DNA from 4 places in the Bradyrhizobium sp. RT6a genome. Region 3 is predicted to be linked to each of the others. Evidence: predicted binding sites of a transcription regulator. Region 3 holds the regulator's gene; each other region holds the start of a gene.
The links. Region 3 encodes PhoB, which activates phosphate uptake and scavenging genes when phosphate is short. Its sites were predicted from a motif close to TGTCATNNANCTGTCAT; they were not measured.
Positions count from the first base shown of each region.

Region 1: ugpB (sn-glycerol-3-phosphate ABC transporter substrate-binding protein UgpB) is a predicted target of PhoB. The motif match lies at 1,882-1,898, and genes of this name have one in related genera.
Region 2: ABIC03_RS34165 (DUF2794 domain-containing protein) is a predicted target of PhoB. The motif match lies at 1,965-1,981, and genes of this name have one in related genera.
Region 4: ABIC03_RS18060 (YdcH family protein) is a predicted target of PhoB. The motif match lies at 1,811-1,827, and genes of this name have one in related genera.

Region 1 is NZ_JBEPQC010000009.1:107,657-111,864, forward strand. Features, by position in the region: gene ugpA (sn-glycerol-3-phosphate ABC transporter permease UgpA) at 1-465, opposite strand, end outside; gene ugpB (sn-glycerol-3-phosphate ABC transporter substrate-binding protein UgpB) at 513-1,829, opposite strand; gene ABIC03_RS33005 (CaiB/BaiF CoA transferase family protein) at 2,048-3,265, opposite strand; gene ABIC03_RS33010 (organic hydroperoxide resistance protein) at 3,455-3,880, opposite strand; gene ABIC03_RS33015 (MarR family winged helix-turn-helix transcriptional regulator) at 4,033-4,208, shown strand, end outside.
Region 2 is NZ_JBEPQC010000010.1:62,425-66,632, reverse strand. Features, by position in the region: gene acnA (aconitate hydratase AcnA) at 1-474, shown strand, start outside; gene ABIC03_RS34170 (DUF1223 domain-containing protein) at 709-1,485, shown strand; gene ABIC03_RS34165 (DUF2794 domain-containing protein) at 2,045-2,413, shown strand; gene ABIC03_RS34160 (GNAT family N-acetyltransferase) at 2,529-3,059, opposite strand; gene ABIC03_RS34155 (Bax inhibitor-1/YccA family protein) at 3,284-4,075, opposite strand.
Region 3 is NZ_JBEPQC010000008.1:183,854-188,061, forward strand. Features, by position in the region: gene pstB (phosphate ABC transporter ATP-binding protein PstB) at 1-491, shown strand, start outside; gene phoU (phosphate signaling complex protein PhoU) at 502-1,218, shown strand; gene phoB (phosphate regulon transcriptional regulator PhoB) at 1,241-1,948, shown strand; gene ABIC03_RS31745 (GcrA family cell cycle regulator) at 2,186-2,698, opposite strand; gene ABIC03_RS31750 (aspartate aminotransferase family protein) at 3,151-4,208, shown strand, end outside.
Region 4 is NZ_JBEPQC010000003.1:22,970-27,177, reverse strand. Features, by position in the region: gene ABIC03_RS18070 (EAL domain-containing protein) at 1-72, opposite strand, end outside; gene ABIC03_RS18065 (NAD(P)/FAD-dependent oxidoreductase) at 275-1,378, shown strand; gene ABIC03_RS18060 (YdcH family protein) at 1,547-1,726, opposite strand; gene ABIC03_RS18055 (YdcH family protein) at 2,054-2,260, shown strand; gene ABIC03_RS18050 (hypothetical protein) at 2,377-2,595, shown strand; gene ABIC03_RS18045 (hypothetical protein) at 2,619-2,870, shown strand; gene ABIC03_RS18040 (GGDEF domain-containing protein) at 2,871-3,632, opposite strand; gene purE (5-(carboxyamino)imidazole ribonucleotide mutase) at 3,774-4,208, shown strand, end outside.

The sequences.
Region 1 (4,208 bases), on a different contig from region 3:
CTGGTCGCCATCGAGCAGCGGATTCCAGTCGATGCCCATGTTGCGTAGATAGCGCGAAAGCACGCCGAGCGAGGGATGCAGCATGAAGATCCAGAGCACGCCGACCACGGGCGGCGCCACCGCATAGGGCCAGATTAGCAGCGTGCGATAGAGCATCGAGCCACGCAGCGGCTTGTCCGCCATCACGGCGAGCAGCAGCGCGAAGGACAGCGACGAGACGGCGATGGCGAACGAGAAGAAGAACGTTCGGACGATCGCCTCGAAATAGGCCGCGTCCTTGAACAGGTCGATGTAATTCTCGAACCAGACAAAGGTGGTCGACAGCCCAAACGCATCCTGGAGCAGGAAGGACTGGATCACCGCCTGCAGGGCCGGCCAATAGAAGAAAATCAGGACGATCGCGAGCTGCGGCGCAACCAGCGCGTACGGCAACAGCCTTGACTGGAAAATGGCTTGCTTTTGCATGATGCCAGCAGAGCGGCAGGCCGGGTCGCGGCCTGCCGCTCATTGCCTCACTTGACGGCGGTCTTTTCGAACTGCCGCAGCATCGTGTTGCCGCGCTCGACGGCGGCATCCAGCGCCTGCTTGGCGGTCTTCTTGCCGGCCAGCGCCTGCTCGATCTCTTCCGACCAGACGTCACGCAGCTGAACCATGTTGCCGAGGCGCAGACCGCGCGAATTCTCGGTCGGCTCCTTGTTGGTCAGCTCGAGCAGCGGGGTTTCGAGATAGGGCTGATCCTTGTAGAAGCCCTCGGCCTTGGCCTTCTCATAAGCAGCCTTGGTGATCGGCAGATAGCCCGAGGCCTTGTGGATATAGACCTGGCGATCGGTGTCCGAGAGGAAGGTCAGGAACTTCGCGACGCCCTTGTATTCCTCGGCCGACTTGCCGCCCATCACCCACAGCGAAGCGCCGCCGATGATCGAGTTCTGCGGTGCGCCCTTGACGTCCGGATAATACGGCATCGGCACGGCGGTGAAGGCGAACTTGGCCTGCGCCTTGACGTTACCGAAGAACGCCGACGAGGTCAGGTAGATCGGGCACTCGCCGGAGGTGAAGCGACCCTCGCCGGTGTTGGTGCGGCCGGCGTAATCATACGTCTTGGTCTTCTGCAGCTCGACCAGGGTTTCGAGATGCTTGACCTGAAGCGGTCCGTTGAACTCGAGCACGGTGTCGAAGCCGTCGAGGCCATTGGCCTTGCTGGCGAGCGGCACGTTGTGCCAGGCGGAGAGCTGCTCGAGATTGACCCAGGTGATCCAGGAGCCCGAGAAGCCGCAGGTGTCATGACCGGCAGCCTTCAGCTTCTTGGCGGCCTCGAACGTTTCGGGCCAGGTCTTCGGGATCTCGACGTTCGCCTTCTTCAGCTCGTCGAGGTTCACCCACATCACGGTCGAGGACGAGTTGAAGGGGAAGGACAGCATCTCGCCCTTCGAGGTCGAATAGTAGCCGGTGATGGCGGGCAGGTAGATCTTGGGGTCGAACTTCTCGCCGGCGTCGGCCATCAGCTTGTAGACCGGCTTCACGGCGCCCGTCGCGGCCATCATGGTCGCGGTGCCGACTTCGAACACCTGCATGATGTGCGGGGCGTTGCCGGCGCGGAACGCTGCGATGCCGGCGTTCATCGTATCGGGATAGTTGCCCTTGTAGGTCGGGATCACCTTGTAGTCGCTCTGCGACGCGTTGAAGTCGGTGGCGAGCTTGACGATGACGTCGTTGTTGGCGCCGGTCATCGCGTGCCACCACTGGATTTCGGTCGCGGCCAAGGCCGGCGAGGCCGAGAGTCCAACCGTGAGTGCAATAGCGGCAGCCGCTCCAAAGTGTCGAAGAGCCATCAAGTAAACCTCCCTTGGCCGTCAAAAAGATCGCTTGCGCTAGCAGCGCCATATGACGTTCACATGACTGTGTAAGCGGCCGAAACGAAAGCGGCAAGCGCGGCAAAAGGGAAGCCGTCAAATAGGCGAATGCCGCGCGCGCAGCGTCCTCCGTTCGCGGTGCACAGAGCGCCCGCGCCGCAGTGCGGCATTGCCGTCGGATGTGGAAGGCGAGGGCCCTAGCGCTTGCGCTCGGGTCCGCAGACCGTGCCCTGCTCGACCATCGCGTCGATCTCGGACGTCGAATAGCCGAACTCGCCCAGCACCTCGGCGGCGTGCTGGCTGAATTTCGGCGGCAGGCGACGCAGGCTCGGCTTGCTGCGGTCGAGCCGGATCGGCGACGCCACGCCCTTGTACCAATCCTTCTCGATAATATCGCCGCGCGCGATCGTGTGCGGGTTGGTCAACGCCTGGTCGATCTTCTGCACGGGCCCTGCGGGCAGGCCCGCGGCGAGCAGGCGATTGCACAGCGGCTCGGCCTCGTGCTGGCTGAACACGGCGGCGAGCTCGGCCCGCAGCGCTTCGCGATTGGCGATGCGATCCTTGTTGCGCGCAAAGCGCGGATCGGTGCCGAGCTCGGGCTTGCCGATCTCCTTGGCGAGCTTGCGGAAGGTGCCGTCATTGCCGACGCCGATGAAGATGTTGTCGGTCTTGGTCGGGAAGATCGCATAGGGCACGAGGTTGGGATGCTCGTTGCCGGTGAGCGACGGCGGCTTGCCATGCATGAAATAATTCGCGGTGTGCGGATGCATGATGGCGAGACCGGTCTCGTACAGCGTGGTTTCCAGGAACTGGCCCTGGCCCGAGCGCTGCCGCTCCGCCAGCGCCATCAAGATGCCGATCGCCGCATAGAGGCCGGTGCCGATATCGACCAGCGGCACGCCGATCCGCATCGGTCCGCTCTCGGGCGAGCCGGTCGCCGCGATCATGCCGGTCATGGCCTGGATGATGGCGTCATAGCCGGGATTGCCGCCGCGCGGGCCGTCGGCGCCGAAGCCGCAGATCCGGCAATGCACGAGGCGCGGGAATTTTTCGCGCAACACCTCGTTGCCGATGCCCCATTTCTCCAGCGTGCCCGGCTTGAAGTTCTCGATCAGGACGTCGGCGCTCTCCAGCATCTTGAGCAGCACGGTCCGGCCGCCCTCGGAGGCGAGGTCGAGGCCGATCGAGCGCTTGTTGCGGTTGATGCCGATGAAATAGGCCGCGTCTTCCTCGTGGAAGGGAGGGCCCCAGTCGCGCACCTCGTCGCCTGCGGGCGGCTCGACCTTGATCACGTCGGCGCCATGGTCGGCGAGGATCTGGGTGCAATAGGGACCGCCGAGCACGCGCGTGAGATCGATGACGCGCAGGCCGCTCATTGCGCCCGTGGCAGCTCCAGAACTGGCGGCTTCAGTCATGCCTTCGCGTCCCCTGTGTCGATGTGATCACAGGCCTAACGAGGTTCGTCCGAGCCGGCAATGGCCTCCCGCGTAGGGCGTTATGCAGGCCGGTTGCCGCAATCCCGCGGCATGGCAAATCAAGGCTTGGCAAATCAAGGGAAGCGGCCGACCCGGGGGAATGCCGGGCCAGCCGCTTCACCGAACCGATCAGACGACCGTCAGACGAACGTCGACATTGCCGCGCGTCGCGTTGGAATACGGGCACACCTGGTGCGCCTTCTCGACCAGCGCCTCGGCTTCCGCACGGGCGAGGCCCGGCAGCGAGACGGCAAGATCGATGTCGAGACCGAAGCCGCCCTCGGCGCGCGGGCCGATACCGACGGTGGAGGTCACGGAGGCGTCGGCCGGAACCTTGGGGCCGCCCTGCGAGGATACGAACTTCATCGCGCCGATGAAGCAAGCGGCATAGCCCGCCGCAAACAGCTGCTCGGGATTGTTGCCGGCGCCGCCTCCGCCGCCGAGCTCCTTCGGCGTGGTGAGCTTGACGTCGAGCGCGCCGTCGAGGGTCGCAGCATGGCCGTCGCGGCCGCCGGTGGCCTTTGCGCTGGTCTTGTAGAGGACGTTCACTGACATTTTGGTCTCCCTGTGTTTCGGGTGGGGCGCGATCCTTATCGCAAACAATTAGATTGCGCACAATTGAAATTATGGCGTCTCACATTTAATTGTTCGCAATTGAATGTGGCGCCGGCCGGCCCCAGAATGGAGCTGGTCCTGTGAGATTCTCGATGCCCCGGAAACATTCAGCAGCGGACGCGCCGCTGCGCCTCGACAACCAGATCTGCTTCGCGGTCTATTCGGCCGCGCATGCCTTCAACCGCGTCTACAAGCCGCTGCTGGACCGGCTCGGCCTGACCTATCCGCAATATCTGGTGATGCTGGTGCTGTGGGAGCGCGACGACGT
Region 2 (4,208 bases), on a different contig from region 3:
GGCGGCCTCACCAAGCACTGGCCCGACGGCGAGCAGATGTCGATTTACGACGCCGCGATGAAGTACCAGCAGGAGCAGGTGCCGCTGGTGGTGTTCGCCGGCGCCGAATACGGCAACGGCTCCTCGCGCGACTGGGCCGCGAAGGGCACGCGTCTGCTCGGCGTGCGCGCCGTGATCTGCCAGAGCTTCGAGCGCATCCACCGCTCCAACCTGGTCGGCATGGGTGTGCTGCCGCTGACCTTCGAGGACGGCACCTCCTGGTCGTCGCTCGGTCTGAAGGGCGACGAGAAGGTCACGCTGCGCGGCCTCGTCGGCGACCTCAAGCCGCGCCAGAAGCTGACCGCGGAGATCGTCTCCGGCGACGGTTCGCTGCAGCGCGTTTCGCTGCTCTGCCGCATCGATACGCTGGACGAGCTCGAATATTACCGCAACGGCGGCATCCTGCACTACGTGCTGCGCAAGCTCGCGGCGTAAGCGCGGATTTGTGAACGGTGGCTCACTGCGAAGTGAGTAGTAGGTTACACGAAGGCGGCCTATCACAGGCCGCCTTCGTGCGTTCGCGGTAGGCTTCAGATGGGCCCCGCCCTGCTGAGAAACCTCACGCTTTGGACGGTGTTTTGGCGGACGAATGTGCGAGGCCTGTAAGACTACGGTGACCATCCGGCGGTAAGATTTCCCTCTCACGAGCAATGGTGTGCGGCGTTCGACATGACAACAATGACGGCTTCTCATCTGGTTTCACGCTGGTCCGGCGCCCTCTGGTCGGGAGCTCTTGGTCTCTGTGCGATCGTCGCCGTCATTCGTCCTGCCGAGGCTGATCCCCGCGCCGTTGTCGAATTGTTTACCTCGCAGGGCTGCTCCTCCTGCCCGCCGGCCGACAAGATCATCGGCGACCTCTCCCGCGATCCCTCGATCATCGCGCTGAGCATGCCGATCGATTATTGGGACTATCTCGGCTGGAAGGACACATTGGCCGATTCGCGCTTCTCTGCACGGCAGCGTGCCTATTCGCGCATGCGCGGCGACCGCGAAGTCTACACGCCGCAGGTCGTGGTCAACGGCTCCACTCATGTCGTCGGCAGCGACCGCACCGGCATCGAAAGCGCGATCGGCAGGACCGACAAGGGCACGGGCGTGATGAGTGTGCCGGTGACAATGTCGCTCGCGGGCAAGCAGATCAACGTCTCGGTGGCCGCGAGCAAGGAGCCGACGGCGTCCCACGGCGAGGTCTGGATCTGCTCGATCGCGAAGTCGGTGCCGATCGCGATCAGCCGCGGCGAAAATCGCGGACAGCAGGTCATCTATCACAACGTGGTGCGCAACCTGCTCAAGGTCGGCGACTGGACCGGCCGTCCGGAAAGCTGGACGGTGCCGATCGAGAACCTCACGCGTGACGGCGTCGACGGTGCCGTGGTCTATGTCCAGGACGGCAGCCGGGAAAAGCCAGGCCCGATGCTGGGCGCGGCGTATACGTCGCTGCACTGACGCGCACACATCGAATCTTCCGACTCAAGCGCACTCTCAATCCTCATGGTGAGGAGGCGCGTCAGCGCCGTCTCGTCCCCGCTGATACAGCTCGGCCTCGATCCTTCGAGACGCCGCTTCGCGGCTCCTGAGGATGAGGAGAGAGAGTTTGTACTGAGATGGTGAGATATCCGTCGAGACAGCAACATCCCGACCCAAACAAAAAAGGACCAACTCGCGTTGGCCCTCCTTGTCGTGCGAACAGACCCGATCCTGACGGCCCCGGGGGGCTGGGGGCTGAGGAATCCGGAACCGAAAGGACCGGGTCAACGCACATCCTTCTTTTCGCAATGCAGGGCGGCAGTCGCTTGGCGGAAAAGCGGCGACACTATGATTCCTGCTAACGATCCCGTGACGGTTTGCCGCGATAGAGTTCCACCGGTGCGTGTGGGCGGATTGCTTCTGATTCGAGGGGCCTTGCAGTGGGGAACAGTTGGCGCGATCATGCAACTGTCATGATCCGCGGTTCCGGGGACGGTCTTCGCGGACGCGGTCATGCTGATGCGACAGGAGGCGGCCTATGAGTCTGTCGGAGGATGCCGATCCGAGCGAACAGCGCGCGGCGGCGCGCCCCGCCGCTTCAAATGCGCAGCTGAGCCGCGTGACGTTCAACCGGCTCGAGCTGCACCGTATTCTCAATCTCTACGGCCGGATGGTCGCGGACGGCGAGTGGCGCGACTACGCCATCGACTTCCTCAGGGATCGCGCCGTGTTCTCGGTCTTTCGCCGCGCCTCGGAAGTGCCGATCTATCGTATCGAAAAGGATCCGCGCCTCGCGCGCAAGCAGGGCATGTACAGCGTGATCTCGGCGACGGGTCTGATCCTGCGCCGCGGCCACGAGCTGGAGCGCGTGCTCCTGGTGATCGATCGCAAGTTGGCGGTGGTGTGAGCACCCCCGTCATTCCGGGGCGCGACGAAGTCGCGAACCCGGAATCTTGATATTGTTCGCCCACAACTTCTGGATTCCGGGTCGCGCTGCGCGCGCCCCGGAATAACGGTAGCCCCTACTTCCCCGGCACCGTACCCGCGCCCTCACCAAGATCCCGCTGCATCATCACCGTGTCGAGCCAGCGGCCGAATTTCAGCCCGACGCTGGGATGCGTGCCGATCATCTTGAAGCCGGCCCTGGTGTGCACGCCGATCGAACCCGCATTGGCGGAATCGCCGATCACCGCGATCATCTGGCGGAAGCCGCGCGCCTCGCATTCGACGATCAGCCGCTCCAGCAGGAGCGCCCCGATGCCGCGGCGGTGGAATGCTGGATCGAGATAGATCGAGTTCTCGACCGTGAAGCGGTAGGCCGGCCGCGGCCGGTAGGCGCCGGCATAGGCGTAACCGGCGACGCGCCCGTCGAGGATGGCGACGAAATAGGGATAGCCGCCGTCGATCAGCGTGCGGTAGCGGCGCGTCATCTCGGCGAGGTCGGGCGGCTCCAGCTCGAACGTCGCGGTGCCCTCGCGAACAGCCTGCTGGTAGATGGCGGTGATGGCGGGAAGGTCGGCCTCAAGAGTAGGCCTGATATCGGGTGCGGACATGGGCCAAGATTAGAGCCTTCCCGGGACGGCTGGAAGAGGCGAACGGCCTTCCCACGTCGTCATTGCGAGCGAAGCGAAGCAATTCAGAAATGCGTCCGTGGAGGGACTCTGGATTGCTTCGTCGCAAGAGCTCCTCGCAATGACGGTGGTTGAGGGAACATCACGGCCAAACAAAAACCCCGGCCTTTCGGCCGGGGCTGGTGTCGTTCGCTCTGGGCTGGCGCTTAGTCGCGCTGGCCGAGGAGCTGCAGGAGCAGCGTGAACAGGTTGATGAAGTTCAGGTACAGCGACAGCGCGCCGGTGATGGCCGCACGCTCTGCGATGTCACCCCCGGCCGAGGCGTAGCCGTAGATGTAGTCGTTCTTCAGCCGCTGGGTATCCCAGGCGGTGAGGCCCGCGAACACCAGCACGCCGACCACCGACACCACGAACTGCAGCACCGAGCTCGCCAGGAACAGGTTCACCAGGCTGGCGATGACGGTGCCGATCAGGCCCATGAACAGGAACGAACCCATTCCGCTCATGTCACGCTTGGTGGTGTAACCGTAGAGGCTGAGCGCGCCGAAGGTCGCCGCGGTGATGAAGAACACCCGCACGATCGAGGTGTGTGTGAACACCAGGAAGATCGAGGACAGCGAGATGCCCATCAGCGCCGCGAACACCCAGAACAGGATCTGGGCGGTCGAGGGAGCGAGACGGTTGATGCCTGCCGAGATCACGAACACCATGGCGAGCGGCGCGAGCATGAACAGCCACTTCAGGGGGCTGACGAACATCGCGTAGCCGAACGGCGTCAGGAACAGCTTGCCGACGCGGACGGCTTCCGGGGTCGGAACGTCAGTCACGGCGGCCATGTAGACGCCGAGCGCGGCAAGGCCGGTGATGGCCAGGCCGATGCTCATGTAGTTGTAGATGCGCAGCATGTAAGCGCGCAGGCCGGCATCGACCGTCGCGGCGTCAACACGCCCGGCGGCCCTGCCGAAAGGAGAAGCGTAATTGCGGTCTAGGTCCGACATGGTCGAATTCCCGTTGGTTGGTCCGGTCCGGCATGAGGGTCGCCATGCCGCCGGTTCGTCAAATTCTATCTCGGATACCGACGTCTGCCGACTAAATTTTGGCTAACAATCGGGACTCCGAACCCACTCGATA
Region 3 (4,208 bases):
TGGTGTTCCAGAAGCCGACGCCGTTCCCGATGACGATCTACGAGAACATCGCGTTCGGCATCCGTCTCTATGAGAAGATCTCGAAGTCCGAGATGGACGGCCGCGTCGAAAAGGCGCTCCGCGGCGGCGCGCTGTGGAACGAGGTTAAGGACAAGCTCAACGCCTCCGGCCTGTCGCTCTCCGGCGGCCAGCAACAGCGCCTCTGCATCGCCCGCACCGTCGCGGTGCGGCCCGAGGTGATCCTGTTCGACGAGCCCTGTTCGGCGCTCGACCCGATCTCGACCGCCAAGGTCGAGGAGCTGATCCAGGAGCTGTCCGAGGATTACACGATCGCGATCGTCACTCACAACATGCAGCAGGCGGCGCGCGTCTCCGACAAGACCGCCTTCATGTATCTCGGCGAGCTGATCGAGTTCGACGACACCAGCAAGATATTCACGTCGCCGACCGACCGGCGCACGCAGGATTACATCACCGGCCGGTTCGGCTAGGAGACGCGACATGGGTTCTGAACATACCGCAAAGGCCTTCGATACCGACCTCCAGGAACTCACCCGCCTGGTCGCCGAGATGGGTGGCATCGCCGAGCGCATGATCGTCGAGTCCGTCGACGCGCTGATCCGCCGCGACGTCCCGCTCGGCCAGCGCGTCGTCGCCATCGACACCGAGCTCGACGCGCTGCAGAAGCGCATCGAGGAGCGTGCGGTGCTCACTATCGCCCGCCGTCAGCCGATGGCGGTCGATTTGCGCGAGATCGTCGGCGCCATGCGCGTCGCGACCGATCTCGAGCGCATCGGCGACCTCGCCAAGAACATGGGCAAGCGCGTCGCGGCGCTGGAGACGGACTTCCATCCGCTCAAGCTGTTCCGCGGCCTCGAGCACATGACCGACCTCGTGCAGCAGCAGGTCAAGTCGGTGCTGGACGCCTATGCCGCGCATGATCTGCCGGCGGCGATGGCGGTGTGGAAGGGCGACGAGGAGGTCGACGCCATCTGCACCTCGCTGTTCCGCGAGCTCCTCACCTACATGATGGAGGATCCGCGCAACATCTCGTTCTGTATTCACCTGATGTTCTGCGCCAAGAACATCGAGCGGATCGGCGACCACGCCACCAACATCGCCGAGACCGTGTTCTACATGATCGAGGGCCAGGCGATCACCGACAAGCGGCCGAAGGGCGACATGACGACCTTCGCCAACACGGTACCGAACACCTGAAGACTTAAGGAGCGACGACCCGATGGGCGCACGCATTATGGTGGTTGAGGACGAGGAAGCTCTGACCGAGCTTCTCCGCTACAACCTCGAAGGCGATGGCTATGACGTCGAGACGGTGATGCGCGGCGACGACGCCGACACCCGCCTCAAGGAGCACATCCCCGATCTGATCGTGCTCGACTGGATGCTGCCGGGCCTGTCAGGCATCGAATTGTGCCGGCGGCTTCGCACCCGTCCCGAGACCAAGCAGCTTCCGATCATCATGCTCACCGCGCGTGGCGAGGAGAGCGAGCGGGTGCGGGGTCTTGCGACCGGCGCCGACGATTACATCGTCAAGCCGTTCTCGGTGCCGGAGCTGCTCGCGCGCGTGAAGGGCCTGCTGCGGCGCGCGAGTCCCGAGCGGCTCGCCACCGTCCTTGCTTTTGGCGACATCGAGCTCGACCGCGACAAGCGCCGCGTCGCGCGCTCGGGCCGGCCGATCGATCTCGGTCCGACCGAATATCGCCTGCTGGAGTTCTTCCTGGAGCATCCGGGTCGGGTGTTCTCGCGCGAGCAACTGCTCGACAGCGTCTGGGGCCGCGACATCTATATCGACGAGCGTACGGTCGACGTGCATATCGGCCGCCTGCGCAAGCTGCTCAATCTCGGCCGCGAGCAGGACCCGATCCGAACCGTCCGCGGCGCCGGTTACGCGCTGGATGATCGGTTTGCCAAGGCGGAGCAGGTGTAGGAGAGTTTGTGGTGTGATGTTGGCAGGTGATCTAGCGCGCTGCCGCCACAATCTCCGATGTCGTCCCGGCGAAGGCCGGGATCCATAACCACAGGGCGCGGTTTGGCGAAGACTCGGAGTTACCCTTTCGCACAACAACTACGTGCTCGGAGTATGGGTCCCGGCCTTCGCGGGGACGACATTCATTATTTTTGAGCCGTCATCGCGTCACGGCTCGATCCTGAAATCGAAACTGACTTACCGCGGACCCGGCTTCACCGGTGCGCGGCGCCGATCCGACGCGGGCTGATACGCGACGCGCGAGTGCTGGGCGCAATAGGGCAGGCCGGACAGCGCCCGGCCACCGCAGAAGAAGAAGTCCGGGCTCGAGGGGTCGCCGACCGGCCAGTGGCAGGTCGCCTCGTTCAATTCCAGCAGCGACAGCCGCTGGCTCATCGGCACCACGTTGTCGTAGGTGACCGGATCGGGCTCAGCCTCGACCTCGAAGGCCTGCGCCAGCGCGGTGTTGCCGCGCGAGATCGGGCGGCTCACCCGCATCATGTGCTGCGCGGGGCGCGCCTTGCGCGGCCGGGGCGCTGCCGATGATGGGCTCTTGGCGCGGCCCGAAAGGCCGAGCCTGTGCACTTTGCCGATCACGGCATTGCGGGTCACATTGCCGAGCTCCGCCGCGATCTGGCTGGCCGAAAGTCCGGCCTCCCAGAGCTTTTTCAGCTGCTCGACGCGATCATCGGACCAGGTCAAAACCGTCATTGCACCCTTTCCCTCGCTGCGCGCCAGCCATCCTGGGGCCTCGCAGCGAATGCCTAAGCCTTCAAAAACCCGTGCCGCCAGAATCCCTTAAGGCTCGCCGGGCGTGACTAGAACGCCCGAACGTTTACGCCGGTACATAAGGACTTAAAGATCAGAACCACTGCACGAGATGTCGTATCTGACAATCCAAACGCTACAATATGGCGTGACTCCCGCGCAAGAGTCCGCCGACTCGCTTCCACATGTTCCGTGGTGAAATCCCGCAAAATCGGCACCGCAAGACTACGGATCAGCGTTTCGCGAGGCTTTCCGGGCGGCATTGACACCGGTTTCACCGGGCCTAAGATAGTCGTGTGTGCCGCCCTCAAGAGGCGGCACGTTTCGTTTTCCGGGCCGGTCGATGGTGCGTTGCGCAATGCACGCACACCGTCCGCAACATTCAAGTGATCGTCATGACTAACAGCGTCGCGCCGCATTTGCTCCCCGTTTTCGCCAGGTCCGACCTCGGTTTCGAGCGTGGCGATGGCTGCTGGCTGATCGCGACCAATGGCGAGCGCTATCTCGATTTCACCTCCGGGGTGGCGGTGAATGCGCTTGGCCATGCCCATCCGGCGCTGGTCGCGGCGTTGCAGGAGCAGGCCACGAAGCTCTGGCACATGTCGAACCTGTTCCAGAGCCCGGACGGTGAAAAGCTCGCCGCGCGCCTGTGCAATGAAAGTTTTGCGGACTTCGTGTTCTTCTGCAATTCCGGCGCCGAGGCGCTGGAAGGTGTGATCAAGCTGGTCCGCCATCATCACTTCTCCAACGGGCATCCGGAGCGCTATCGCATCATCACCTTCGAAGGCGCCTTCCACGGCCGCACGCTGGCGACGCTGGCGGCGACGGGATCGGCCAAATACCTCGAAGGTTTCGGTCCGCCGATGGAGGGCTTCGACCAGGTTGCGCATGGCGATATCGAGGCTGTGAAAAAGGCGATCGGTCCGCACACCGCCGGCATCCTGATCGAGCCGATCCAGGGCGAGGGCGGCGTGCGTTCGGCAACGCCCGCCTTCCTCAGGGCGTTGCGCCAGCTCTGCGACGACAAGGGCCTGCTGCTCGCCTTCGACGAGGTGCAGACCGGCATGGGCCGCACCGGCGATCTGTTCGCGCATCGCCGCACCGGCGTTACCCCCGACGTGATGTCGCTGGCGAAGGCGCTCGGCGGCGGCTTCCCCATCGGCGCGGTGCTCGCGACTGCGGACGCGGCTGCCGGCATGGGGCCCGGCTCCCACGGCTCGACCTTCGGCGGCAATCCGCTCGCGATCGCGGCGGCAAACGCCGTGCTCGACGTCATGCTCAAGCCCGGCTTCTTCGACCACGTGCAGAGGATGTCGCTGCTGCTCAAGCAGAAGCTCGCCTCCGTGATCGACCGTCATGGCGATGTCGTCAGCGAAGTGCGCGGCGAGGGCCTCCTGATCGGCATCAAGGCCGTGGTGCCTTCAGGCGATCTCGTTGCCGCCTTGCGCGCCGA
Region 4 (4,208 bases), on a different contig from region 3:
TGCGACCAGGCACACGACGGCCTGCACCGCAATCGGAAGCGCGCTGCCCGCGTGCCAGTTCTTCTCAGCCATCAGCCACCCGCGATTTCAACGTCGGATTGTCTGGCCTCGCGGGTTTGGATCGGGTAAACGCCTGTACGCGCAACGGAAAAATGTGGCATAAAATACGGCAATTGCCCTGACATGATAAATGCTTCCTTAACGGAAAACGCCCCCGCGCCGCCGTCCCCAGGCGTGAGGCCATCGTCGCTTCGAACGGACGTCCTGCACAACCATGGATAGGGTCGACTGCGTCGTCATCGGAGCCGGCGTGATCGGGCTCGCGGTGGCTCGAAAGCTGGCGCAGGCCGGGCGCGAGGTGATCGTGCTCGAGGAAGCCGAGGCCATCGGCACCATCACCTCCTCGCGCAACAGCGAGGTGATTCATGCCGGCATCTACTACCGCGCCGGAAGCTGGATGGCGCGCATGTGCGTCGACGGCAAGCACGCGCTCTACCGTTACTGTTCCGAGCGCGGCATCCCGCACAGGAATTGCGGCAAGCTGATCGTCGCGACCAATCCGAAAGAGACCGAGAAGCTGCAATCGATCAAGGCGCATGCCGAGGCCAACGGCGTGCTCGACATGCAGCTGCTCATGGGCGATGCGGCATCTGCGCTGGAGCCGGCGCTCGCCTGCGACGCCGCGCTGCTGTCGCCGTCGACCGGCATCATCGACAGCCACGCCTACATGCTCTCGCTGCGCGGCGAAGCCGAGGACGCGGGCGCGGCCTTCGCGTTTCACACCCCGCTGATCCGTGCCAAGGCAACCGCCGGCGTGATCGAGATCGAGGCGGGCGGCGAAGCGCCGATGACGCTGCAATGCAGCCTCCTCGTCAACGCCGCCGGGCTCTCGGCGACCGCGGTGGCGCGCAACATCGAGGGCATGCCGCTGGAACGGATTCCAACGGCCTACCTCGCCAAGGGAAACTACTTCAGCTGCAATGCCAGGGCACCGTTCTCGCGCCTGATCTATCCGGTGCCAGAACCCGGTGGTCTAGGGGTGCATCTGACGCTGGACATGGCAGGGCAGGCACGTTTCGGCCCCGACGTCGAGTGGATCGAAACGATCGACTATGAGGTCGACCCGTCGCGCGCCGAACGCTTCTACCCGGCCATCCGCAAATACTGGCCGATGCTGCCTGACGGCGCGCTCATGCCGAGCTATTCGGGTATCCGCCCGAAGATCGTGCCGCCAGCGGTGGCCACGCAGGATTTCTTGATGCAAGGTCCGGGCGATCACGGCGTCGAAGGCCTGATCAATCTGTTCGGCATCGAGTCGCCGGGATTGACGTCATCGCTCGCGATCGCGGATCACGTCGCCGAGCTCGCAAACATCTAGTGTTCTAAAGCGAAGTGGATTCCGGTTGCGCGTGAAGAACCGCGCCCAGACACGAATCTAGAGCCGCGCAAATCCTTGCACGATGCGCACCTCGCAGCAGGGATGAGCGCAAAGGCTCCCATCCCTGCCAGAAAGGGTACGTTCAACTCTACGCTGTTGCAGGGGTTACTAGTGGAGCGTGTCGCCGTGCCTGAGACGCTCGATCTGGTCCTTGACCATCAACTTCCGGCGCTTCAACTCAACAATTTGCAGGTCGTCTGTTGAAAGGTGCACGAGAGCTTCGTGCAATTCGTTTTCGAGAGTTTTATGCTTCCGTTCCAATTCAACCAGATGTGCCTGAATTGTCATTCGAAACCTCCTCGGTAGGGGGGAACCTTGGATTCGACCGGACAACGAAGTGTACATCACCGATTCGTTCTGTCGATGGGTATCCGTCGTCGCACTGTCATTTTTGAAAATTCATATGTAACGAAGCGTGAGTAAGGGAACCACGCGGGATAAATCCGTGATATCAATGCGCTTGCGCAACGCCGGAGCGACCGCAGAAATATCTCGCGGGAGATCGACGCGGGACAGCCCGAGATCGCTTGCGATCACGGCGCGCAAGGACGATAGTTTCCACAGGGCATCCACAGCCTTAATCTCACGCCTATCGGTTTTTCGGCCACCGCAGACATGACCAATGAAGATGCGCGCGAACTCGAATCCGAGCTCGCCCGGTTGCACCAGGAACACCGAGATCTCGATGCGGCGATCGATGCACTGCATCAATCGCCCGCCCCCGACCTGTTGCGGTTACAGCGGTTGAAGAAACGCAAGCTGTTGTTGCGTGACCGTATCGCGTTCATCGAAGACCAGATCACGCCCGACATCATCGCCTGATCCACAGGTAGAGCTTTAGGTCGGCCCCGCCGCACCTGAATCCGCTTGACTCGAAAGGAACAAAATAAGAACATTTGAGCACCAACGCCCCGGAAAACCGTCCAAGGAAAACGCAGATGTCGGCAACCATGCTTCTCGACAACAGCCATTATGAACAGGCCTGCGATCAGGCGATCGCGATGTGCGACGGCAATCTGCGCAGCACCATCAAGGCGCTGATCATGGCCAATGAATATCTGGAGGCCGAGCTGGAGGAATTGCAGGCGGCGATTTCCGCCGGCTGCATTCCGGAGACCTCGCGCAGCAAGATGCGGAGCAAGAGCAGCGCCGCCTGAGCTGTCAACTATCGGAGCCGACCATGTCCGATGTCACCTACTACGTTGCATTACCCTTCCTCACCGACGAGGACGGATCGCCGGTCGCCGGTGCGGCCGAGGAATGCCAGAGCGTGGCGGCCGCGTTACGGCGCGCCGAGATTATGTCGCACGGCGTCGGCCACACCGGTGCGGTCGCGTTCAGCCGCAGCGGCGATCCCATGACCGGCGAATTCGGTGACGCCAAACTGCTCCGCAGCTTCGGCAACGTACCGAAAGACCTCGGCACGCTGTAATTAGCTGCTGACGAGCCTGATGCGCGGCTCGTGCCGCCGATGGGCCTTGCGCACATACATGGCAGCATCGGCCTCCTCCAGGGCGCGCGCGGCGTCGGACTGCACTCCGAGCAGGGCGACCCCGGCGGAGGCGCCCGCGCTCACGTGCTGGCCGCGAAAGACAAAGGACAATTCGTCGATGGCCTGCTCGAAGCCCGCGGCCTTCGCCTTGGCATCGGTCTCGCTGAGGTTCCAGAGCAGCAGCGCGAACTCGTCGCCGCCGAGCCGGCCGACCACATCCGAGGCGCGGATCTGCCGCGTCAGCGTGGTGGCAATCGCCTTCAGCACCTCGTCGCCAGCCGCATGGCCGAAGGAATCGTTGATCGGCTTCAGCCGATCAACGTCGAGCACGATAAGGGCGCCGCTGGCGCGGTAGCGCTTCATGTAGGCGACGGCGCGTGCGAGCTCGCGTTCGAAGCCGCGCCGGTTCGGAATTTCGAGCAGGAAGTCGGTGTCGGCGGCCGCCTCCAGCTCCGCGACCCGCCGCAGCGCCCCCTTGAGCTTGCTCCGGAGGTCGCGGATGGTCGCGTTGATGGCCGGCTTGGCGCCGTCACTGGCAGACGCTTCGCGCCGCGGCGGCCTGCTCGGACGCCGCGCTGGACTCTTGGCAGGACTCTTGGCCGGACTCTTGCCCTGACGCTTGGGAGCAACTTTGGAGCGACGGGCGCTGATTTTCGGGCCCTTTTTGGCCTTCGCAGCGCTCGCCCTTTTCGGTTTCTTCATGGGCATCCTGCTCAATGAAGGCTTGCGGGGATTCACCAAGACAGGATAGTGCATTCCCTTCTCCTTGCCACCGCCTTGCGAGCCACCGGCCGGAACCGCTAATCTGGCCTATCTTCCTGTTTTTCGAGCACAATTGACGTCATGACCGCGCCAATCGCCATCATCATGGGAAGCCAGTCGGACTGGGACACGATGCGGCATACCGCCGACACGCTTGCAGCGTTCGGCGTTGTCACCGACACCCGCATCGTTTCGGCACACCGCACCCCCGACCGGCTGTTTGCGTTCGCCAAGGGCGCCAAGGCGGCTGGTTACAAGGTCATCATCGCCGGCGCGGGTGGCGCAGCCCATCTGCCCGGCATGGCGGCTGCGCTGACGGAACTGCCCGTGTTCGGCGTTCCCATCGAATCCAGGACGCTCAAGGGCATCGATTCGCTCTATTCGATCGTCCAAATGCCCGCAGGCATCCCGGTCGGCACCCTCGCCATCGGCAAGGCCGGCGCCATCAATGCGGCGCTACTGGCGGCAGCCGTGCTGGCCTTGTCCGACCCGGCCTTGTCCGACCGCCTCGCCGCC